2 linked regions of the Magnetofaba australis IT-1 genome follow. The protein of the gene in region 1 interacts with the protein of each later gene in a pairwise test. Links are inferred from orthologs where the notes say so. Each region holds a gene or a part of one and is shown on either strand. Other genes may lie near its edges. The genes, in order: clpB and MAIT1_RS05215.

Region 1 (3,450 bases):
ATGGCGTGGCGCTGCTCTTGGCCGTGCAACCGCCGCTACACAATTTGGCCGCTGTCGCCCGCCATGGCGTCGCGCGGGATTTGACCCCCTCCCTGGGTATTGAGGCCAGTTGGTTGTTTGGCGCGCTCTATTTGCTGGCGGCGGCGGGAAGTCTGCTGTTGGCTCAGCGCACTTTGCACAGTGGCTTGCCCAGTTGGGCGCGGCGTGTCTGGATCATCGTGGCGACCGGGGCGCTGCTGCATCTGCTCCACTATCACGGCGCTGTTGCGGGGTGGTGGTCGTGATGCGGATTGAACATTTTTGATTTTGGAAATGGAAGATATCGAGGGCTTTGCCCTCGAGCTCCCAACTTCCACACCGTGGGGCTCTGCCCCACGCCCCGCTGGGGGCGCGGCCCCCAGGCCCCGCCGCCGACCAGTCGGCGGCCAATAGTCAACGCAAGATCAACCTGCGTCACGCAAACATTGAACGCTCTGTGCTGGTTTGGCTTCGTATGGCTTTATTCACCACGATTGACGCAGAAATTAAATCCACCCACATGCTATGCCCCTTGTAATTCCCATCTCCCATGCCCATCTGATGTTTGGCCGGGCAGTGGTCCGGCCTGTTGTTATGCAATCAGGAGCAAAACCATGCGGCAGGATCGTTTGACGGAAAAATCGACCGAGGCGCTTAACCAAGCAGTGGGCTTGGCCGCCTCCATGGACCATCAACAGGTGGAGCCCGAGCATCTGCTCTCGGCCCTGGTGGGACAAAAAGAGGGGCTCACCCGACCGTTGCTGGAGCGTAGCGGCGTCGACGCCGACGCCATCGCCCGCGAGTGTATGGCGATTCTGGATAAACAGCCCCGCGTCACCGGCTCGGCGGCGCAGACCGTGCCGTCGCGGCGCTTGCAGAGTCTGTGGACCCACGCCGAGAAGATCGCCGAGGGGATGCGCGATGAGTACGTCTCTACCGAACACTTTCTGCTGGCCATGGCGCAGAAGGGCGATGGCGAGCTGGCGGCGCTGTTCAAGCGTCACAACATAACGGAAAAAAAACTGCTGGAGACGCTCAAATCCCTGCGCGGCGGCCAGCGGGTCACCAGTCAAGACCCCGAAGGAACCTTCGATGCGTTGGAAAAATACGCCCGCGATCTGACCGCGCTGGCGCGCCAGGGTAAGCTCGACCCGGTGATCGGTCGCGACGAGGAGGTGCGTCGCGCCATCCAAGTCCTGTCGCGCCGCACCAAGAACAATCCGGTGCTCATCGGCGAACCCGGCGTGGGCAAAACCGCCATCGTCGAAGGGCTGGCGCTGCGCATCGAACGCGGCGATGTGCCCGACTCCCTGCGCGGCGTGCGCCTGGCGGCGCTGGATATGGGCGCCCTCATCGCCGGGGCCAAATATCGCGGCGAGTTCGAAGAGCGTTTGAAAGCGGTCCTCAAAGAGGTGGAGCAGGCCGACGGCCAGATCATTCTGTTCATCGACGAGATGCACACCCTGGTGGGGGCGGGCAAAACCGATGGCGCCATGGACGCCTCCAACCTGCTCAAACCGGCGTTGGCGCGGGGTGATTTGCACTGTGTGGGCGCCACCACCCTCAACGAATATCGCAAATATGTGGAGAAGGATCCGGCCCTGGAGCGGCGCTTCCAGCCGGTGCAGGTGGGCGAGCCCAGTGTGGAGGGGACCATCTCCATTCTGCGCGGCATCAAGGAGAAGTACGAAGTCCACCACGGCGTGCGCATCACCGACGGGGCCATCGTCGCCGCCGCCACGCTGTCGGACCGCTATATCAATGATCGCTTTCTGCCCGACAAGGCTATCGACCTGGTGGATGAGGCCGCCGCGCGCATTCGCATGGCCATCACCTCCAAGCCCCAGGCCATCGATGAGGCCGACCGCGCCATTCTGCAACTGGAGATCGAACGCGCGGCCCTGGCCAAGGAGGAGGATCACGCCTCCCGCGAGCGCCTGAGTCGCATCGAGGCGGAGTTGGCCGACCTCAAGGAGACCTCGGCGCAACTGACCGCCCGCTGGAAGCAGGAGAAAGAGGCCATCGACGCGGTGAGCCAGCTCAAGGAGAAGCTGGACGCCAGCCGCATTGAGCTGGAGCAGGCCGAGCGTGCAGGCAACCTGGAAGCGGCCGGGAAATTGCGTTACGGCGTGATTCCGGATTTGGAGAAAAAGCTCGCTGAATCCGAGGTTTTGGCCGAGCAGAGTCGCGAAACGACGCTGCTGCGCGAAGTGGTGGACGCCGAGGAGATTGCGCAGATTGTCAGCCGCTGGAGCGGGGTGCCGGTGTCGCGCATGCTCGAAGGCGAAAAAGAGAAATTATTGCAGATGGAGGCGCGTCTGCGCGAGCGGGTGGTGGGTCAGGACGAAGCGCTGGCGGCGGTGGCCAAAGCGGTGCGTCGCGCCCGCGCCGGGTTGCAGGATCCCAACCGCCCCATTGGCTCGTTCCTGTTCCTCGGCCCCACCGGCGTGGGCAAGACCGAGCTGACCAAGGCGCTGGCGGCGTTCCTGTTCGACGATGACAGCGCCATGGTGCGCATCGACATGTCCGAGTACATGGAGAAGCACGCGGTGTCGCGTCTGATCGGCGCGCCGCCGGGCTACGTGGGCTATGACGAAGGCGGCCAGCTCACCGAGGCAGTGCGGCGGCGGCCCTATTCAGTGGTGTTGCTTGATGAGGTGGAGAAGGCGCACCCGGATGTGTTCAACACCTTGCTACAAGTACTCGATGAAGGGCGTCTCACCGACGGCCAGGGGCGCACGGTGGACTTCAAGAACACCGTGCTGGTGATGACCTCCAACATCGGCTCGGAGTTTATCGAAGCCTTTACCGACGAGACCCAGTACAGCCAGATGCGCGAGCAGGTGATGACCTCGCTGCGCGGGCGCTTCCGCCCCGAATTTCTCAACCGGGTGGATGAGACCATCATTTTCCACCGCTTGAGTCGGGCGCACATGGACGCCATTGTGGAGATTCAACTGGATCGGCTGCGTGCGCTGCTGGCGGATCGCAAAATCACCCTGAGCCTCACCGATGAGGCGCGCAACGCCCTGGCCGATGAGGGGTATGACCCGGTCTATGGCGCGCGGCCCCTCAAGCGGGTGCTGCAGCGGCGGGTGCAGGACGCGCTGGCGGAGAAACTGCTGGCGGGCGAGATCGCCGATGGACAGGCGGTCACTGTGGCGCTGGGGGCGGATGGCTTCCTCCTTACCTGACGTTTGCCGATATGTAAGAGCAGTCGTGGGAGAGTATGGGGGCAACCCCATACTCTCTTCCGGCTGTGTACGGAAGCACGCCGCGCCGACCTCATCAACGTAAACCCGGCGCTAATCCCATTTACGTCAACGCTGCTCCTTCCTGTAGAAAAATCACTAAGATATTGTTCTTGGTTGTCAAATGTTGCCGTCATGGTGACGAAATTTGTTGCCGAGAAGGCGCCGTTTTGATATCAAA
Region 2 (3,186 bases), on another replicon or contig:
GATCGCCGCAGCCAGTGGGCAGTGTCGGTGTCGGAACGTCGCGGCGCAAATAGAGCAGTGGTGGCGCTGGCCAACCGCATGGCGCGCAGCGCGTGGGCGATGCTGGTGAAGCAGGAGGCCTATGGGGCCAGCGCCGCTGTGTAGAGAGAGCGCAATACAACTCTAAAAGAAAAACAGGCCGATAAGGAAAGAGAAAGAGATCCCACCAGCCAGGTTGCGAGAGAGAGTCGAGATTGATGGCGTGAAACGGCATAGCCCTGCGTGGTCAAGAACCTGTTTCGCCCAAGGGCCCATAGAGGCCGAGGGTGTGTTGAGGAGGGCCACGCGCAAATTCCATCAGGGCCAGAGGGCGACAAGCCCCTCATCAACAGGCCGGATACATGGGCGCGACTAAGCCTCACACATCAGTGGACATTTTCTCTTGCCGTGGCGGAGCGGACCATACATGGCGGAGCGGACCATACATGGCGGAGCGGACCATACATGGCGGAGCGGACCATACATGGGCAGCGCCCACGATTCGGCAGGATTGCCGAATCGGACTCGCGCAGCGAGCCCGAAGGGTGAGGGCCATGGATTGCCCGAATCACGGTTTGGATTTTGATGTTGGGAGCTCGAGGGCGGAGCCCTCGAAATCTTCCAGCGCCCATATGTGCACTTTTGAATGCTAGCGACTATAGTCAGCGCGAGCTTCACTTACGTCACGCAAACATTGGCCGTTGTGTGCAGTTTTGGTTTCGCATGGCTATAGATCAACAGCGAGACAAGGTCCAGGCATGAGCCTAAGGCGCCGTCATCACGATTGATGGCGGGCCGCCCGCCTATTTGCCCATGGATTTGGGCTTCAGCGGCAGCGGAATGGTGAGGTTGATGAAGTCGTTCTTGATGGGCGGGGTGAGGGTGACGAAGCGATCGGACTTGAAGTCCATGAACACCACTTTACTGCCGGAGGTTTTGGCGCGGCTGATGATCTCTTCGGTGATGGAGGCGGTGCAGTTCTCCAGACAGACGCCAAAACCGTTCACATCGGAGATGACGATGCTAAACAGCTTCATGGATTGCGTCATACTCGCCAGCTCGTCGTTGTCCAGATAGCCGCGCTCAAGGAGGCCGTCATTGGCGCCATGGACCACCGGTGGGTAGCAGCCGTGTTCGCGAAAATAGGCTACGCAGGCGTTGGAGATGGTATAAAACAGGCCCAGCAGCAGGGTGGATTCGTCGGTCGGTAGTTTGCCGGACTTCTTTTGATCGCGGATATCGCGCAGTTTCGCCAACGTCCAGAGGATGATGGTTAAAACCGCCAAAGCCATGATATAATTAAACATATTCTCACAAACTCCGCGCTGTTCGGGCTGTGCCATGCAATCCGGCGCTGCGTGCGCGCCACACAGTCTGCCTGCAATTGGAATACCAGAACAGAATCTTTTCATTGTGCCGGGGTTGTGTCAAAACAGAAAAAAAATTTGCATCAATCCGTGCGTTGACGCAGCTTTGAGAGTATCCTGTTTTTCTAATAAACTGAGGTCCGCAGTTGCGGGCTGCTCGGATACAGACTGTTATGGAGAGGAAACTATGGCAGATAAAACGTTGGACGCCAAAGGCTTGAACTGCCCCCTGCCCATCTTGCGCGCGAAAAAAGCTCTCAAAGAGATGACCGCGGGTCAGATTTTGGCTATCGAAGCGACCGATCCCGGCTCCGCCAAAGATTTCGAGTCCTTCTGCGCCCAGACCGGCAACAAGATGGTGAAGGCTTCTGAGAACGGCGACGTGTTCTACTACGAAATCGAGAAGTGCTAAGAAAAGGGAGGTAGACCATGTCGGACCAGAAGAAACTGGCGATCATCGCCACCAAAGGCACCCTGGATTGGGCTTATCCCCCGCTGATTCTGGCCACCACGGCTGCGGCGTTGGATTATGAGGTTCACATCTTCTGGACCTTCTATGGTCTCCAGGTGCTGAAGAAAAACCGCAACCTGAAGATCTCCCCGCTGGGCAATCCCGCCATGCCGATGCCGGTTGACATGCCGGTGCTGGTGCAAGCCCTGCCTGGTATGGAAGCGATGGCCACCACCATGATGAAGGCGAAGATGAAGGGCAAAGGCGTTGCCTCCATCGACGACCTGATGGAGATGGCGATTGAGTCCGAAGTGAACATGATTGCCTGTCAGATGACGGTTGACCTGTTTGACTTCAAACACGAAGAGCTGCTGGACGGCGTTGAGTATGCTGGTGCGGCGCGCTTCTTTGAAGTGGCGGGCGACGCGGACATCACGCTGTACATCTAAGGCGTGGATGGACGCTGCAGGGCGTAAGCTCTGCGTCTGTGAATGCGAAAAAGGCCTGGCGGGCGACTGCCGGGCCTTTTTTGCGTGTTGGCGAGGAGCAAAAGTGTTTGCGTGACGCAAGGCCGAGCCAGCGCTGTCTCATGGGCCGCCGACCAGTCGGCGGCTGAATAGTCAGCGCTGGCTCGGCCTTGCGTCACGCAAACACTTTTACCGCATACCTAACAAACGACGAATGCGCTCACCCATCGGCGGGTGCGTCGAGAACAAGCTCGATAACCCCCCACGCAGCGGATTGACGATAAACATATGCGCCGTTGCCGGATGCGCCTCCGCAGTATGGTTGGGAATCGCCTCATTGCCACGCTGTAACTTATCCAACGCGCTCGCCAGCCACTGCGGGTTGCCGCAAATCTGCGCCCCAGTGGCGTCGGCGTGATACTCCCGCGCACGCGAGATCGCCATCTGAATCAGTGAGGCGGCGATAGGGGCCAGAATCATCATCACAATGCTCGCCAAGCCGCCCATGCCGCCACCCTCTTCCTCGTCGCGATTGGAGCCGAAAATGGCGGCGAATTGCGCCATATTGGCGATCATCGTCACCGCGCCGGCGATGGTGGCGGAAACCGTCATCACCAGCGTGTCGCGATTCTTCACGTGGGCCAGTTCATGGGCCATCACCCCAGCCAACTCCTCGCGGCTGAGAATGCGCATGATGCCTGTGGTGGCGGCCACGGCGGCGTGTTCCGGGTCGCGCCCCGTGGCGAAGGCGTTGGGGTTGGGGTCGTCGATGATATAGACCTTGGGCATGGGCAGACCGGCGCGTTTGGCCAACGCTTGCACCATGTTGTACAGCTCCGGCGCCTCACGCGGACCCACCGGCTGCGCGCCATACATGGAGAGC

Evidence for each region.
Region 2: the proteins of clpB (region 1) and MAIT1_RS05215 interact in binary tests that used the Escherichia coli proteins (3 or more experiments, as listed by UniProt). The link is inferred for Magnetofaba australis IT-1 from one-to-one orthologs.

The regions. Positions count from the first base shown.
Region 1 is NZ_LVJN01000020.1:88,500-91,949, forward strand. The notes cover bases 293-3,422. They hold clpB (ATP-dependent chaperone ClpB), read left to right. Parts: upstream 293-632; coding sequence 633-3,212; downstream 3,213-3,422. Outside these bases: MAIT1_RS12680 (hypothetical protein), read left to right, coding at 1-284. UniProt on the Escherichia coli protein: Part of a stress-induced multi-chaperone system, it is involved in the recovery of the cell from heat-induced damage, in cooperation with DnaK, DnaJ and GrpE. Acts before DnaK, in the processing of protein aggregates.
Region 2 is NZ_LVJN01000016.1:15,216-18,401, forward strand. The notes cover bases 319-3,184. They hold MAIT1_RS05215 (sulfurtransferase TusA family protein), read left to right. Parts: upstream 319-1,572; coding sequence 1,573-1,797; downstream 1,798-3,184. Other genes in these bases: MAIT1_RS05210 (hypothetical protein), read right to left, coding at 822-1,325; dsrE2 (sulfur carrier protein DsrE2), read left to right, coding at 1,815-2,285; htpX (zinc metalloprotease HtpX), read right to left, coding at 2,493-3,184. In the rest of the region: MAIT1_RS05205 (IS110 family RNA-guided transposase), read left to right, coding at 1-144; more of htpX, read right to left, coding at 3,185-3,186. UniProt on the Escherichia coli protein: Involved in thiosulfate metabolism.